Regions from separate parts of the Caproiciproducens galactitolivorans genome, predicted to be linked through region 1. Evidence: predicted binding sites of a transcription regulator. Region 1 holds the regulator's gene; each other region holds the start of a gene.

Evidence for each region. The regulator HrcA, encoded in region 1, represses chaperone genes, less so after heat shock. The targets are predictions, from matches to a motif close to TGTTAGCACTCNNNNNNNNNGAGTGCTAACA.
Region 2: a site for HrcA is predicted at 1,417-1,447, ahead of htpG (molecular chaperone HtpG). Genes of this name have one in related genera too.
Region 3: a site for HrcA is predicted at 1,562-1,592, ahead of P9B68_RS01330 (co-chaperone GroES). Genes of this name have one in related genera too.

What each region holds. Positions count from the first base shown of each region.
Region 1 covers NZ_JAJUFJ010000006.1:116,877-120,162, reverse strand. Annotated here, with positions in the region: gene dnaK (molecular chaperone DnaK) at 1-180, opposite strand, end outside; gene grpE (nucleotide exchange factor GrpE) at 251-916, opposite strand; gene hrcA (heat-inducible transcriptional repressor HrcA) at 932-1,972, opposite strand.
Region 2 covers NZ_JAJUFJ010000003.1:65,254-68,539, reverse strand. Annotated here, with positions in the region: gene htpG (molecular chaperone HtpG) at 1-1,393, opposite strand, end outside; gene P9B68_RS03775 (cation diffusion facilitator family transporter) at 1,620-2,804, opposite strand; gene P9B68_RS03770 (FumA C-terminus/TtdB family hydratase beta subunit) at 2,805-3,286, opposite strand, start outside.
Region 3 covers NZ_JAJUFJ010000001.1:274,786-278,071, forward strand. Annotated here, with positions in the region: gene groL (chaperonin GroEL) at 1-1,204, opposite strand, end outside; gene P9B68_RS01330 (co-chaperone GroES) at 1,249-1,533, opposite strand; gene P9B68_RS01335 (THUMP domain-containing class I SAM-dependent RNA methyltransferase) at 1,891-3,009, opposite strand; gene hpf (ribosome hibernation-promoting factor, HPF/YfiA family) at 3,119-3,286, opposite strand, start outside.

The sequences.
Region 1 (3,286 bases):
GGTAATTGCCTGACGCTTTGCCACCTGACCGACCATGCGCTCGCCTGTTTTTGAAAATGCGACGACGGACGGGGTAGTTCTTGCTCCTTCCGCGTTTGCAATAACGACCGGCTCACCGCCTTCAATAACCGCAACACAGGAATTTGTAGTGCCTAAGTCAATGCCGATTGTTTTTGACATAATCATACCTCCAATGTTTCAATTCAGTTCAGTTCAATAAAAAATTCATGGAAACTTCTATATAAAAAGGTTAGTTTGCAACCTGAACCATCGCGTGGCGAATTACCTTATCGCCGATTTTATAGCCTTTCAGGAACACCTGGGTAATTGTGTTTTCCCCGGCGTTTTCATCCTCAATATGCGAAACCGCGTTGTGCAAATCGGGGTCGAATGTTTCCCCAGCCTTGCCCATCGGCTCTACACCCAGCTTGGAAAGCGCTTTTATCAACTGTGTCTGGACCATTTCAACGCCCTTGCGCAAATCCTCAACGCTGCACTCCTTTTGTTCCAGCGCCCGCTCAAGGTTGTCGGCAACCCCAAGGAATTCCGTAACCGCCGCTGCTGTCGCGTCGGTGTAAACCGCCGCTTTCTCGCGCTCCGTGCGTTTGCGGTAATTGTCGTATTCCGCGGCTGTACGCAGCAGGATTTCTTTCTGCTTTTTCAATTCTTCCTGCGCTTTTTCAAGCTGTTCCTTTGTTTCGTCCGCCGGTGCCTTTTCTTCCGGCTTACTGCCTTGCTTTTCAGACGTTTTTTCTTTCGAAGCCTTTTTTTCGGAAGCCTCTTGCGGCTGTCCGCCCTGCGTTTCAACCGTCTTTTCCTGCGAAGTATCTTTTCCTTCCTGTACCTCTGCTTCATGATTCTGCGGCTGCGCCGCTTCTTCTCGCTTATCCTTTTGGTCTATACGCTCTTTATCCAAAACCGTAGCCCCTTTCTATTCCATATCCAACAACTCCGTCAGCATTCTTCCGACAGAGCCGGAGAGATACTCTATATTGGACATGATTTTTCCGTAGTTCATGCGCGTCGGCCCGATAATTGCAATCGCGCCCGCTTCCCGGCCTGCCACGTTATACCGTGAAACGATTACGCTGGATTCGCTCAGCTCCGGGCGGTGCGTTTCTTTGCCGATTAAAACCTTTAACCCGTTTGTCTGTTGCAATAAAAGGCGGGAAAGCTCCTGCGGCCGGGAGAGAAAATCCATAATGCGCCGGATTTCCGACTGCCCAAGGTCGTTGTGGTACAGCAGATTCATTTCCCCGTCAAGGCAAACCTCGGTCTGCATTAAATCCTGCGCCACGTCCAGCACCGCCATCAGCGCGTCGCTCATCAGCATAGTCATTTCGCCGAGGGACGCCGCAAGCGACTGGATATACGCGGGCGTGACCGTTGCCACCGGAAGGCCGGCAAGCTTTTCGTTCAGCACCCGGAAAAACACGCGCAGGATATCGGGTGTAAGGTCAAAATCGCAGTGGAAAACACGGCTTTTCATGGTGCCCGTCGAAGTCATGATGATTGCCATCGCGGTGCGCCGGCTGGTCTGCACGAACTGAATCGCGCGAATATCGGCGCCGCTGCCGCCCGGCTTTGTGGAAACCGCCGCGTATTTGGTCATCCCCGCCAGCGCGCGGGCCACGCCGTCGAGCAGCTTTTCCGGGTCGTATGCGCTGGGGAGCAGCAGACTGTCAATGTAGCGCTGTTCCTCTTTTGTAACCGGACGCTTTTTCATCAACGTGTCAATGTAAACGCGGTAGCCTTTCTGGGAAGGCACCCTTCCGGCCGATGTGTGCGGCTGCTCCAGCAGCCCCATTTCGGCAAGCTCACTCATTTCGTTGCGAACCGTTGCGGAGGAAACGGTGAAATCAAGGTTGTCGCAAAGCGCCTTGGATCCAACCGGTTCCCCGGTTTCAATGTATAGTTCCACTACGGCCGCTAATATTTTTCTTTTTCGTTCGCTTAACTCCAACCTTTGCACCTCTATCCTGATTTTAGCACTCTTATGTCTTGAGTGCTAAATCTATTTTATAATTTACCATTACTTTACCCCATTGTCAATATAGTATTTGTAAACTAATTGTGAAATCACCAAATATTTTAAAAAACCACGTTTCCATAGCAAGGGATATTTTGGCAAAACGCAAGATGGCTTCCTGAATAAAAAAAGGTCGGGCTTACTCCCGGCGAATGGAAACGCCGGGATGCCGACAGATTAAATCTTCTCTCCGGGGGAAAGAAGGGGGAACGCTTATGATCAGGCGATGGGTAACGAAGCACCCAAAAAACCGTCTCGTTAAAGTGGTGAACGCCCCGCCGCCCGAAAAAGGCACAAAAAAAACGCTGTACACGGATTTTTATCCATATACAACATTACCCGCACAATGCGAATTTCGAAAATATCCCTGTACAAAAGTCGAAACAGGCGGTATAATAGAAAACGCAATGTGCTGATTTTATCAGTTGCGTATGGAGAGTTCCGTTCTCCGTATGCAGGGGGCAGGTGTTAGCGCGCCTGTTCCTGCATTGCACTTTTTATTCTTTATGCCTTTTAAGCAAATTATAGCCCTTTTATTCGAATAATTCAACAGATATTATGAAATTTTATGTCAGAATCGAATACATTATAGAACAAGCTACCGAAACCCGGGTTTGGATTTCGGTAGCTTGCTAAAAAAATCTCGTTAAAGAAATGGGTAACTTCCGTATTTGGCGCGAAGTACGAAAAATTGAACAATCCATAGGAAAATCAGAGTACCAAGCATGCAATATAAGTCTGTTCGGACATTTCGATTGTTCCAAGCAAATCTATTTTGCTCCCGGCACTCCTGTATGATATCCGCCACAAAATAGTTCTCTACCAACGGAACGGCTGCAAATGTCATCAAAAAGGGAATCCATGTATAAGGGAAAAAAAGAGATAATCCCACTCCGTACACGATTGCTCCTGCCACTGAAATGATGCCCTGTACTAGTTTCAAGTAGCCTTTCATATCTACACTTCTTCCCAATAGTGTTTCGTACTAAAAAACAACAAAGAATAAAATATAAGCATTAAAAGCAGAAACAAACATTTTTTTAGAAGATTATCACTTTTAAGAAAATTTTTTCTTCTCCTTGCACTCTTTAATAATCGATATAATAGTCGCATTGTGGAAAATTATAACTGTGATTAAAGGTAAAATATAAATTAACTGTGAATGTGACCTAATAAAAGGCATAAAAAGTACGAGAAAAAGACTTCCAGCAATATAAATGGTATTTTCTAACGCTCTAGAATTTTGCAAAGTGGATC
Region 2 (3,286 bases), on a different contig from region 1:
CGGTCAGGTACAGAATTTCGTAGCCTTTATCCTTAACCGCCTCTGTCTGCGGGAGCCTGTCCACACGCTCTACCGTTTCGCCGCATGCATAGTAAATGTACTTCTGCCCCTCTTTCATGCGTGAAACGTATTCTTTCAAGGTTACAAGCTTCTTCTCGCTGGAAGAATAGAACAACAGCAAATCCTGCAAAACTTCCTTATGCAATCCGAAATCCTGATAAACGCCGTATTTCAGCTGCAAACCGAAGTTTTTAAAGAACTTCTCGTATTTTTCCCGTTCATTGGCAAGCATGTTTTCCAGCTCGGATTTGATCTTCTTTTCAAGGCGGCCGGCAATAATCTTTAGCTGGCGGTCGTGCTGGAGCATTTCACGCGAGATATTCAGCGACAGATCCTGCGAATCCACCAGGCCGCGTACAAAGCTGAAATAATCCGGAAGCAAATCCGCGCATTTATCCATAATCAGAACGCCGTTGGAGAAAAGCTGCAAACCCTTTTCATAATCCTTTGTGTAAAAATTCATCGGCGCTCTGGCGGGGATGAAAAGCAGGGCGTTGTAAGTTGCGGTACCCTCGGTGCTGGAATGGATGACCTTTATGGGGTCTGTGTAATCCATGAATTTACTTTTATAGAATTCGTTGTATTCCTCTTCCTTTATTTCGTTCTTATTTTTCCGCCAGATCGGAACCATACTGTTGAGCGTTTCATTTTCGGTATAGGTTTCGTACTCGTCCTTGGTTCCTTCCTTCAAGCGGGTTTTTTCAACATCCATTTTAATCGGGTAGCGGATATAGTCCGAATATTTTTTCACAAGATTCCGAAGCGTGTAGGTTTCTAGGAATTCATCGTAATTATTATCTTCGGTATTTGGCTTTAATTTCAAAATAATGGTTGTACCGCGGTCTTCCTTCTCGCAGGGTTCAATGGTGTACCCCTCCGTTCCGGTGCTCTCCCATTTGAAAGCCTCTTCGCTGCCAAAGGCTTTGCTCAGCACCGTAACCTTTTCACTAACCATAAACGCGGAATAAAAACCGACGCCGAACTGGCCAATGATTTCAATATCTTCCTTCTGCTCGATTTCCTGTTTGAAATTCAGGGAGCCGCTTTTTGCGATGGTGCCGAGGTTGTTTTCCAGCTCTTCCTTCGTCATACCGCAGCCGTTATCAGAAATCGTAAGTGTGCGGTTTTCCTTATCCGGCACAATATTAATGCAGAAATCGTCGCGGTTCAGGCCGGTGTCGCCGTCGCTGAGCGTTCTGTAATAAAGCTTATCGATTGCGTCGCTCGCATTCGAAATTAATTCGCGGAGAAATATTTCGCGATGTGTGTAAATCGAATTAATCATTAAATCCAAAAGACGTTTGGATTCTGCTTTAAATTGTTTCATCGCCATATCTACAACCCTCTACATGTGAATTTTAGCACTCTAATCTTTTAAGTGCTAAAGTAATTTTAATACATGCCCCAGAAAATTTCAAGTCCTCGAATGTTAATTTTTTGTATCGTACAAAAGGAAGCGCCAAGGGATATAGGCGCTTCCTTAACCATTCGTATTTTGCCGGTACGGGTTCCGTCCGGTCTTTTATGCAGAAATTGCTCTAACAAACAATGCAAAGGATTCAGCGGATTTTTTCCATTGGAACATAATCATGGTCCACCGTTAACACAACGTAATAGCTTGGATCCAACTTGGAAACCTCATCTGAAATGCGTTGCATCAGTTGGGCATCGCTCATTGGGAAATCAAAGGATACGTTAATGTCAAAAATCAGGTTTGCGTGCGTGGGACCCCATACAACGCGGAAATCATGCATTCCGATTTGCGGCGAAATGTTCCGAATCAAAGCTTTTACCTGTTCCTTAAGTTTGTTTGTCCGCTCGTCACTGGTAACAATCGGGTCAAGATGGATGACAAGATGAATCCCGTTGTCCGCCAGAAAATCCCGCTCAATATTATCAATAATATCATGGCTCACCATAATATCCTGCTCCGCAGCAACTTCGCAGTGAACGGAAGCAAAACGGCGATTAGGCCCGTAATTATGCACATGAAGGTCGTGAATTCCCAATATTCCGTCGTAGCTCATGATTTTCTCGTATATTTCATCAACCAGTTCTTCCGAAGGAGCCATTCCCAAAAGCGGATTGCTTGTTTCGACGATCAGCCGCACACCGGTAACCATAATGAAAACAGCAACAATCACACCCAGGTAGCCATCCAGATTGAATCCGGTAAAATACGTGATCAGTAGGCCGAGAAGCACCGCAGACGTTGCAAAAACGTCGTTCAAGCTGTCTGCAGCCGTAGCGGAGATCGTAGAGGACCCAATTATCTTCCCCACTTTCTTATAAAACAGGCACTGCCAAATTTTAATCAGTATGGAAAGAATCAGCACGCCAAAGGTCAGCATGTTGAAATCAGCTTCCTGTGGGTTCAAAATCTTGTCAATCGAGTTTTGAATCAACTGGAAACCGACAATCAGTATCACAAATGATACGATTAATCCGGATAAATACTCGATGCGAGCGTGACCGTAAGGATGTTCTTCATCTGCCGGCTTCCCGGCCAACTTAAAACCAACCAGCGTAACAACAGCAGAACCCGAATCGGAAAGGTTATTGATTGCATCCGCAGTAATTGCAATGCTGTGAAATACAACGCCAGCAATTATCTTAATGACAAACAGCAAAACATTCGTCGCAATGCCAACCGCACCGGAAAATTTACCGTAGCACTCCCTTACCTTCTCATCATCCTTGTTCTTGTAATCCTTAACAAATGTTCTGATTAAAAAATCAAACAATTACTCCACCTCAAACAGGCTTCCTCCGCAGCAATCGATCGTCGTAAATAAAGGAAAATCCTCAATTTGCAGTTCTTTTACGGATTCACAGCCTAAATCTGGAAAGGCAAGAATTTTTAAGGAACGGACGCATTTTGCCGCGAGTGCGCCTGCTCCGCCGATTGCACAAAGATAAACCGCACTATTCCGTTTGATGGCGTCAACCACCTCTGGGGAACGCCCCCCCTTGCCGATCATACATTTCAGTCCCAAATCCAGTAGGCGGGGGGCAAATACGTCCATTCGGGAGGATGTAGTCGGTCCGCACGCGCCGATCGGCAGATTCGGCGGAGTCGGAGTCGGCCCTGCGTAATAAACGGTGGCATTCTTCAATACAAATGGTAGCTTTTCACCATTGTCGAGCATAGCAAAAATGCGTTTGTGAGCCGCGTCACGAGCGGTATATACTGTTCCGCTCAACAGAATTTTATCACCAGCCCGCA
Region 3 (3,286 bases), on a different contig from region 1:
TGGTAGCCGCAAGAGCATCTTCAATGCGGAGCTTCTGCTCTTTCATTTCTACTTCGGTAGCAGCGCCGACCTTGATAACCGCTACGCCGCCGGAAAGCTTTGCAAGGCGCTCCTGGAGCTTTTCACGGTCAAAGTCGGAAGTTGTTGTGGAGATCTGCGAACGAATCTGGGCAACTCTCGCTTTGATATCATCCTTATTACCCATACCGTCGACAATGATGGTATTTTCTTTGTCAATCTTAACCTGACGGGCACGACCAAGCTGTTCGATCGTTGTATTCTTAAGCTCCAGCCCCAGCTCTTCAGAGATAACCTGACCGCCTGTCAGAACAGCGATATCGCGGAGCATCTCTTTTCTTCTGTCGCCAAAGCCGGGAGCCTTAACGCCAACGCAGGTGAATGTGCCGCGAAGCTTGTTCAGAATCAGGGTGGTGAGAGCCTCGCCCTCAATATCCTCTGCGATAATAACGAGCTTCTTGCCGGACTGAACAATCTTTTCCAGAAGCGGGAGAATTTCCTGAATATTGGAAATCTTCTTATCTGTAATTAAAAGATAAGCGTCATCGATAACCGCTTCCATTTTTTCGGTATCGGTTACCATATAGGGGGTAATATAACCGCGGTCGAACATCATGCCTTCGACAACTTCAGAATATGTTTCCGCTGTCTTGGATTCTTCAACAGTAATAACGCCATCGGAAGTAACCTTCTCCATTGCTTCGGAAATCAGCTTGCCAATGAATTCATTGGAAGCGGAAATCGTTGCAACACGGGCAATATCTTCGGAACCGTCAACTTTCTTGGAATGCTCTTTCAGGGATTTTACGGCTGCGTCAACCGCTTTCTGAATACCTCTGCGAATAATCATCGGGTTTGCGCCAGCAGCTACGTTTTTCATGCCTTCGCGCATAATCGCCTGAGCAAGCAGTGTTGCTGTTGTGGTACCGTCACCGGCAACATCGTTTGTCTTGGTAGCAACTTCCTTTACAAGCTGCGCACCCATATTCTCAAACGGGTCGTCCAGCTCAACTTCTTTGGCAATGGTTACACCATCGTTTGTAATGAGGGGAGCGCCGAACTTCTTATCAAGAACAACATTTCTTCCCTTTGGGCCAAGAGTAATTTTTACTGTATCGGCAAGCTGGTTAATGCCGCTTAAAAGCGCCTTTCTGGCATCTTCACCGTAAATAATCTGTTTAGCCATCTATATATTACCTCCAATAATATAAAATTATAAAAACAAGCCGATTATTCAACGACCGCTAAAACATCGCTCTGACGTACGATCGTATATTCCTGATCATCCAGTTTAACTTCGGTACCGGAATATTTGCTGGTAATGACCTTGTCACCCTTTTTCACGTACATTTTTACTTCTTTGCCGTCCACAACACCGCCCGGTCCTACTTCAATTACTTCAGCAATCTGTGGCTTTTCCTTTGCAGAACCGGCAAGAAGAATGCCGCTTTTCGTTGTTTCTTCGGCTTCTTGCATTTTGATTAAAATTCTGTCTGCCAATGGTTTAATGGTCATAATATGTCCTCCTTCAAATCATTTGATCTTTTAGCACTCATTACACCCGAGTGCTAAGATATATTTTATATACTTGCTTGCAGAAAATCAAGAGCTTTTTTACTAAAATCTGCGATTTAATAAAATATTTACAATTTTATTAAAAAACTCCGGTTTTCCAAACATTCTGATGTAATCATTTCCAAATTTAAGGAAAAAATTCCTGTTTCCGTTTTTTTCTTCTAGCAATTCCTCTGGTATTTTATTTGGCGTATCGCCGCCTGCAGCATAAATCTTCTGCAACGAAATTCCCTTTCCGCTCTCCGCCGCTTACGGCGTTTGCAAGAAATCAAGGGACGCATATTAACGAAACCGGGATCATTTAAAATACATATAATACTGGCATTTAATCATCCCGTTATAAAGCTTTCTGCGTCGGTCCGCCTTTCTGCCAAAGCATTCCTCAAACTTTTCATCCGGGCTGATGATCGAATAACTCCACCCGTGCTTTTTCACAAACACCTTCCCCATCGTCCGGTAAAGTTCTTCTGCCTGACGAATATCCAGCAGGCGTTCCCCATAAGGCGGGTTGCAGATCACACAGCCGTATTCCCCAATGGACCGGAAGTCCTTAATCGACCGTTTTTCGGCGTGAATCCGCGAAATAACACCAGCCTTTTTTGCATTTTCAAGCGTAAGCGCTATGGCGGCGCCATCAATATCGTAGCCATAGGCTGTGAACAGCGCGTCATGCATTATAAGGCTTTGCGCTCGTTCCTTTTCTCTCCGCCAAATGTCCGGGCGGATTTGCGCCCACTGTTCGGCGGAAAAACGGCGGCGCAGCCCCGGCGCAATATTCAGCGCATACAGGGTGGCTTCAATCAGTATGGTTCCAGAGCCACAAAACGGGTCGATGAAATGGGCGTCATGCCGCACGCGCGACAGATGCACCATACAGGCGGCAAGGGTTTCCTTAATTGGCGCTTCCGTAGAAGCGGCGCGGTAACCCCGCTTGTGCAACCCTTCCCCGGAAGTGTCGATCATAACGCTTACATTGTCTTTCATGATTAGAAACTGAATCTGATACAATGCGCCCGTTTCTTCAAACCAATTCAATTTATATTTCTGTTTCAGGCGCTCCACAATCGCCTTTTTAATAATGGACTGGCAATCCGGAATACTGGTAAGTTTGGAATTCAGGCTTCGCCCTTTTACAGGGAAACGATCGTTTTTGCCAATCCACTCCTCCCAGGGGAGCGCTTTCACGCTCTGAAACAGCTCCTCAAAGCTCCGTGCCGGGAAGCTTCCCATTTGAACAAGGACCCGCTCGCTAAAACGGGAACCGATGTTTGCGCGCGCAAGCATTTCTTCGGAACCGTCAAAAAGAACGCGCCCGTTTTGCGGTTCAACATTCTGCGCGTCCATCTTTCTTAATTCATCTGCAACCAAACCTTCCACACCAAGAAGGCAGGGGCATACAAGTTTAAAATTATGCATGTTTCTCTCCATAAAAACGAAATATGGGGCTGCGACGGTACGCAGCCCCGAATTTGGATAAGCTCTTTTCCGTTAGGCACCATTCTTATTCAATCGGCGCGATATTCTATTATTCCACGTCCGGTTCCAATAATCCGTAATTTCCATCCTTACGTTTGTAAACCACGTTAATTTCCCCGGTCGTTTCATTGCGGAACATGAAGAATTGATGATCAAGGAGGTTCATTTGTAAAATAGCTTCCTCAATACTAAGCGGTTTTACAAAGAAATGCTTTGT